2 linked regions of the Hyalangium gracile genome follow. The protein of the gene in region 1 binds, or shares a complex with, the protein of each later gene. Links are inferred from orthologs where the notes say so. Each region holds a gene or a part of one and is shown in the gene's direction. Other genes may lie near its edges. The genes, in order: KY572_RS07125 and uvrB.

Region 1 (3,276 bases):
CGCCGCGTGGGGTCCAGCAGCGCCGCCGTGCAGCCGATCGAGATATCGAAGAGGGCGGCGATGACTCCGCCGTTGATGGCCGAGGTGCCCAGGCCGCCGCGGTGCTCGGGGCCTACCTTGGGGATGGTGACGATGCACTTGCGGCCCTCGGAGAACGAGAGGCGCATGCCGAGGTGGCTCAGGGTGAGGCTCTGGTTGAACAGCTCCGCGAAGCGATCGAGCTGCTCCTGGGTGGGGCGGGACGGGGTGTCGGACATGGGCGACCACTCTATGCGAGAGCTTCGTGGCCCGGCGCCTGGAGCGAAGAGGGGCGTGCTCCCCGCGTTCCCAAGTCTGTCAGAGTCTTCGCGGGATGGCGACGCACGAGGGCCTCCCTTTCAAGGAGGCAATCGCCCGCACGCCGTGCAGAACCTCCTTCCCGGAGCGTGGAAAGGCGTTAGAAGAGAGGGTTTCCGTCCTCCAGAGCCGCCGTGAATCCGCACGAACAAGCCCTCCTCGAAGACCTCAACCCGCCCCAGAAGGAGGCCGTCCTTCATGGGGACGGTCCCCTGCTCGTCCTGTCGGGGGCCGGGAGTGGAAAGACGCGCGTCATCACCCGCCGCGTGGCCCACCTCGTCATGGTCCGCCGCGTCTTCCCCTGGCGCATCCTCGCCGTCACCTTCACCAACAAGGCCGCGCGCGAGATGCGCGAGCGCCTCACCCAGCTGCTGGGCGCCCAGGCCAATGAGCTGGTGGTCAGCACCTTCCACTCGTCCGCCGCGATGATCCTCCGCCGCGAGGCCGAGGCCGTGGGCCTCACTCGCAGCTTCGTCATCTATGACGATGGAGATCAGCTGGGACTCGTCAAGCGCGCCATGCGCGATGCTCGCGTCGAGCCCAGCATGCAGCCGCGTGAGATCCTCCACCGCATCGACCAGGAGAAGAACGCCGCCCGCATGCCCGAGGACATGCAGGTGGACGTGGATGACCTGCGCGGCATGGTGGTGAAGAAGGTGTACCAGGCCTATCAGCGCCTGCTGCGCGCGGCCAACGCCGTGGACTTCGGGGACCTGCTGCTGCTGCTCGTCACCCTGTTCCGCAAGCGCCCCGATGTGCTGGAGCGGTACCGCCACCGCTTCACCCACGTGCTCGTGGACGAGTTCCAGGACACCAACCCCGTCCAGTACGAGCTGCTGCGCCTGCTGGCGCCTCCCCCGAGCGCCAACCTCGTGGTGGTGGGCGATGATGACCAGTCCATCTACCGCTGGCGCGGGGCCAGCGTGGACAACATCCTCCGCTTCCCCGAGCAGTACCCCGGCGCCAGGGTCGTCAAGCTGGAGCAGAACTACCGCTCCGATCAGAACATCCTCGAGGCCGCGCACTCCGTCATCTCGAAGAACCGGCGGCGCATGCCCAAGAAGCTCTGGAGCGATCGGCCCCGGGGCCAGCACCTCCAGCTTCTCATCAACCGCGACGAGCGCGCCGAGGCCCAGGAGGTGGCCCGGCAGATCCATGCGCTGCAGCGCGAGGGCTTCATCAAGTACTCGGGGATGGCCGTCTTCTATCGCGCCAACGCCCAGAGCCGCGTGCTCGAAGAGGCCCTGCGCCTGGCTCGCGTGCCGTACACGCTGGTCAGTGGTCGCAGCTTCTATGATCGCGCCGAGGTCCGCGACGCCGCCGCCTACCTGCGCCTGATGGTCAACCCGCGCTCCGATGCGGACCTGCTGCGCGTCATCAACACTCCGGCCCGCGGCATCGGTGACACCACCGTGGAGCGCCTCTCGGACTACGCCGACCAGCAGGGCATCAGCCTCTTCGAGGCCATCTCCCGCCCCGAGCGCATCCCCGCGCTCAATGCCGCCGCCGCTCGCCGCCTCGCGGGCTTCCACGCGCTGGTGTCATCGCTGAACTCCTTCGCCCAGGAGGCCAAGGATGCCGCGAGCGCCGTGGACCAGATGCTCCAGGAGACCAAGCTCGTGGAGTCGCTCACCGCCGAGGGCAGTGACGAGTCCCTCACCCGCGCGGAGAACCTTCGCGAGTTCCTCGGCGCCTCGCAGGAGTTCGATCTGAATCGCGTGGCCGCCGCGGTGGCTGCCGCGTCTGCGGCGCCAGCTGAAGGTGCCGAGCCCCCGCCGCCCGAGCTGGAGGCGGCATCCCTCACCGCCGAGGTCCCCCCGCTCCAGGCCTTCCTGGAGCAGATCAGCCTCGTGGGCGAGGCGGATGCCGAGGTGGGGGAGGGCCGTGTGGCGCTGATGACGCTGCACGCGGCCAAGGGTCTCGAGTTCGATGCCGTGTTCCTCACCGGCATGGAGGACAACGTCTTCCCCCACTCGCGCTCCCTCGCCGTCGAGGACCCCGAGGATGGCGAGGAGATGGCCGAGGAGCGACGCCTCTGCTACGTGGGCTTCACTCGCGCTCGGAAGCGGCTCTTCATCAGCTTCGCGCAGTGCCGTTCCCTCTTCGGAGAGCTGCGCTACAACCCTCCCTCGCGCTTCCTGCGCGACGTGCCGCCCACTCTCTTTGGCATCGAGCCCGAGGCCCAGGAGGTCCAGCGGCCCGCTCCCTCACCCGTGGCGCCTCGCCGCCGCCCTTCTCATGACGACGGTGATGGTCCTCGCATCGATCGTTCCTACTCCCAGGCCCCGGACATGGACGGCATGGGCGGAGATGTGCGCGGGATGCGCGTGCGTCACGAGCAGTTCGGTGTGGGTCGCGTCATCTCCGCCGACGGCACTGGCCCCAACGCCAAGGTGACGGTCGAGTTCGGCGGCAGTGTGGGCCTCAAGCGCGTCATCGCCCGCTTCCTCATGCCGGGCTGAGCGCCTCGTCTGGTCGTGGAAGCCGCGATCAGGTCGGTGGCGCCGAGGAGGAGACCTCGGGCGCCAGTGCCGAGGCTCCCGCCAACCGAGGCCTCAACGCCCCCCCGCCGATCCGGCGCGCCAGCAGGTGGGCAGGGCGCTCCACCAGCCGATAGAAGATGTAGGCCTGCACGAGGACGGAGCCCAGTCTCACGGCCCAGCTGAAGAAGTAGCCCAGGTTTGGCACCTGCAAGAGTGCGTAGACCATCAGCGCCAGCGGGTGCGTCAGGTAGAGGGAGTAGCTCCAGGCTCCCGCTCGCTCGAGCCACTCCGAGGGAGCGTTGCGCTGGCAGGCGGCGATCTCCCGAGCCAGATAGGCGACCACCGCGATGGCGAAGAAGTTCAGCGTGTACTGGTACTTCAGCGGGCTGTGGAAGCGCAGGCCACTGAGGAGGACGGTCAGCCCGTAGATGCCCAGGCGCCAGAGCCAGATCTCCCG
Region 2 (3,234 bases), on another replicon or contig:
ACCAGCTCTCCGATCGCGGCTTCTTCTACCGCTCGGATCAGTTCAACTTCGCCAAGCTTGGCATCCCCGCGGCCTACTTCGGCAGCGGCATGGACTTCATTGGCCGGCCGGAGGGGTGGGGCAAGCAGCAGCGCGAATTGTGGGAGGCGAAGCACTACCACCAGCCCTCCGACGAGCTGCGCCCGGATTGGGATCTCAGCGGGGCCGTGGAGGACGTGCGGCTGAGCTTCCTGCTGGGCGCTCACGTGGCTCGCGCGCCGGAGATGCCCCGCTGGAACAAGGGGGACGAGTTCGAGGCCGCGCGGCTGGAGTCCCTCAAGGCAACCAAGGCCCTGGAGGCAAAGGGGGCGAAGTAGCCCCGCCTCCGTCCGCTGTCGAGCAGGCATGCAGGAAGTGCCAGCCTGCTTCGTTGCAGGGTGTTAAATGTCCGCCTCATGGCGGACTTCAAGATCCACAGCGAATACGCGCCGCAGGGCGACCAGCCGAGGGCCATCGGCGAGCTGACCGAGGGGGTGCTGCGCGGGGACCAGTACCAGACCCTGCTCGGCGTCACCGGGTCGGGCAAGACGTTCACCATGGCGAACGTCATCGCCAACGTGAAGCGGCCCACGCTCATCATCGCCCACAACAAGACCCTGGCGGCCCAGCTCTACGGCGAGTTCAAGGAAGTCTTCCCGGAGAACGCCGTCGAGTACTTCGTCTCCTACTACGACTACTACCAGCCCGAGGCCTACGTCCCCTCGTCGGACACCTTCATCGAGAAGGACTCGTCCATCAACGACGAGATCGAGCGCATGCGCCACTCGGCCACCCACAGCCTGCGCATCCGCGATGACGTGATCATCGTCGCCAGCGTGTCCTGCATCTACGGCCTGGGCACCGCGCGCTCCTACGTGGACATGGCCATCACCGTGAACATGGGCGCCGAGCTGGGCCGTGACGCGCTCATGCGCCGGCTGGTGGAGGCCCAGTACGAGCGCAACGACTTCGACTTCCATCGCGGCACCTTCCGCGCTCGCGGAGACACCGTGGAAGTGTTCCCCGCCTACGAGGAGGAGCGCGCCGTCCGCATCAGCTTCTTCGGCGACGAGGTGGAGAAGATCACCGAGTTCGACCCGCTGCGTGGCCTCACCCTGGGCGCGCTGGAGAAGATCGTCATCTTCCCCGCCAGCCACTACGTAACGGAGGTGGACACCCGCAAGCGCGCGCTCCAGACCATCCGCGACGAGCTGGCCGAGCGCCTCAGCCTCTTCAAGAAGGAGGGCAAGCTGCTGGAGGCCCAGCGCCTGGAGCAGCGCACGATGTTCGATCTCGAGATGATCGAGCAGGTGGGTTTCTGCAACGGCATCGAGAACTACTCGCGCCACTTCTCGGGCCGTGCCCCCGGCGAGCCGCCGCCGTGCCTCATCGACTACTTCCCGCGCAACATGCTCATCCTCATCGATGAGAGCCACCAGACCATCCCGCAGATCGGCGCCATGTACCGCGGCGACCGCTCGCGCAAGGAGACGCTGGTGGAGTTCGGCTTCCGCCTGCCCAGCGCCCTGGACAACCGGCCGCTCAAGTTCTCCGAGTTCGAGGGCATGGTGCAGCAGGCCGTCTTCGTCTCCGCCACTCCGGCCGAGTACGAATTGCAGAAGAGCAAGGGCGTGGTCGTGGAGCAGATCATCCGCCCGACCGGCCTCATGGATCCGCCCGTGGAGGTCCGTCCCGCCGCCAACCAGGTGGACGATCTGCTGGAGGAGGTCCGCCTCCGCGTCAACCGGCAGGAGCGCGTCCTCGTCACGACGCTCACCAAGCGCATGGCGGAGGACCTCACCGAGTACTTCACGGACGTGGGCGTCAAGGTGCGCTACCTGCACTCGGACATCGACGCCATCGAGCGCACCGCCATCATCCGGGACCTGCGCAAGGGCGTCTTCGACGTGCTGGTGGGCATCAACCTGCTGCGCGAGGGCCTGGACATCCCCGAGGTGTCCCTGGTGGCCATCCTCGACGCGGACAAGGAGGGCTTCCTGCGCAGCCACGTCTCGCTCATCCAGACCATTGGCCGCGCGGCGCGCAACCTGAACGGCCGCGTCATCATGTACTCGGACCAGATGACCGACTCGATGAAGCTGGCCATCGAGGAGACGAACCGCCGCCGCGAGGTGCAGCGCGCCTACAACGAGAAGCACGGAATTACTCCGCGCTCGGTGAAGAGCGCCATCCTGGACCTGTCCGCGCAGTTCTACGACGCCGACCCCATGGCCCTGCCCATGGCCGCCGATGCCGCGAACGATCTGCTCATCCCCAAGGAGATCAAGCGCCTCATCGAGGAGTTCACCAAGGACATGCAGCGCGCCGCCGACGAGATGGAGTTCGAGAAGGCGGCTCAGTTCCGCGACCGCATCCTCCTGCTCAAGGACATGGACCTGGGCCTCAAGCCGCCCAGCCGCGCGCTCCTGGCCGCCCCGGTGAAGCCCGCCGAGAAGGATGTGCCGATGAAGGGCCGCAAGGGCCACGCGGCCAAGGGACGGAGGAGGCGCTAGCCCACCATGGACGCCCGGCTCCAGGAGAAGCTGGACGCTCTGCCCACCGAGCCCGGCGTGTACCTGATGAAGGACCGCCGCGGTCAGGTCATCTACGTGGGCAAGGCCATCAGTCTGCGCAACCGGGTGCGCTCGTACTTCACCCGGACCGGGGACACGCGCGTCTTCGTCTCGATGCTCGACTCCATTCTGGGGGACATCGAGACGGTGCTCGTCCACAACGAGAAGGAAGCGCTCCTCCTCGAGAACGAGCTCATCAAGAAGCACAAGCCGCGCTTCAACGTCCTGCTCAAGGACGACAAGCAGTTCATCTCCCTGCGGCTGGATAGGACGCAGACCTATCCGCGGCTGGATGTCGTACGAAAGTACGAGCGGGACGGGGCGCGCTACTTCGGGCCCTACTCGAGCGCCGGCGCCATCCGCGAGACGCTGCGCCTCATCAACCGCTACTTCCACCTGCGCACGTGCACCGACCACGTGATGGCCAACCGCAAGCGGCCCTGCCTGCTACACCAGATCGGCCGCTGCCCGGCGCCGTGCGTCTACCCGGTGCCGCCCGAGGAGTACCGCCGCAGCGTGGACGAGGTGGTGCTGTTCCTGGAGGGCAAGGGGAGCGAGCTGGTGGATGGCATCAAGGGCCGCATGAAGCGCGCCGCCTCGGAGCTGAAGTTCGAGGAGGCAGCGCGCCTGCGCGATCAGCTCC

The links.
Region 2: the proteins of KY572_RS07125 (region 1) and uvrB are in contact, whole or in part, in a crystal structure (PDB 7EGT), measured with the Thermus thermophilus proteins. The link is inferred for Hyalangium gracile from one-to-one orthologs. Residues at the interface, in WP_096412145.1 of Thermus thermophilus: His654, Arg656, Phe657, Gln666, Asp668, Glu669, Lys680, Arg681, Leu682, Ser683, Lys685, Tyr686, Ala687; in WP_096411307.1 of Thermus thermophilus: Glu23, Leu25, Arg26, Asp27, Gly28, Glu29, Arg30, Phe31, Arg55, Glu326, Asp327, Phe328, Glu379, Ser382, Gln383, His398, Gly400, Arg401.

What each region holds. Positions count from the first base shown.
Region 1 is NZ_JAHXBG010000003.1:128,483-131,758, reverse strand. The notes cover bases 170-3,134. They hold KY572_RS07125 (ATP-dependent helicase), read left to right. Parts: upstream 170-470; coding sequence 471-2,798; downstream 2,799-3,134. Other genes in these bases: KY572_RS07120 (acyltransferase family protein), read right to left, coding at 2,827-3,134; KY572_RS07130 (PaaI family thioesterase), read right to left, coding at 170-257. Also shown: more of KY572_RS07130, read right to left, coding at 1-169; more of KY572_RS07120, read right to left, coding at 3,135-3,276. UniProt on the Escherichia coli protein: A helicase with DNA-dependent ATPase activity. Unwinds DNA duplexes with 3'-5' polarity. Translocates on single-stranded DNA with 3'-5' polarity. Initiates unwinding more efficiently from a nicked substrate than double-stranded DNA.
Region 2 is NZ_JAHXBG010000014.1:88,651-91,884, reverse strand. What follows is about bases 60-2,982. They hold uvrB (excinuclease ABC subunit UvrB), read left to right. Parts: upstream 60-434; coding sequence 435-2,531; downstream 2,532-2,982. Other genes in these bases: uvrC (excinuclease ABC subunit UvrC), read left to right, coding at 2,538-2,982; KY572_RS27050 (M28 family peptidase), read left to right, coding at 60-356. In the rest of the region: more of KY572_RS27050, read left to right, coding at 1-59; more of uvrC, read left to right, coding at 2,983-3,234. UniProt on the Escherichia coli protein: The UvrABC repair system catalyzes the recognition and processing of DNA lesions. A damage recognition complex composed of 2 UvrA and 2 UvrB subunits scans DNA for abnormalities.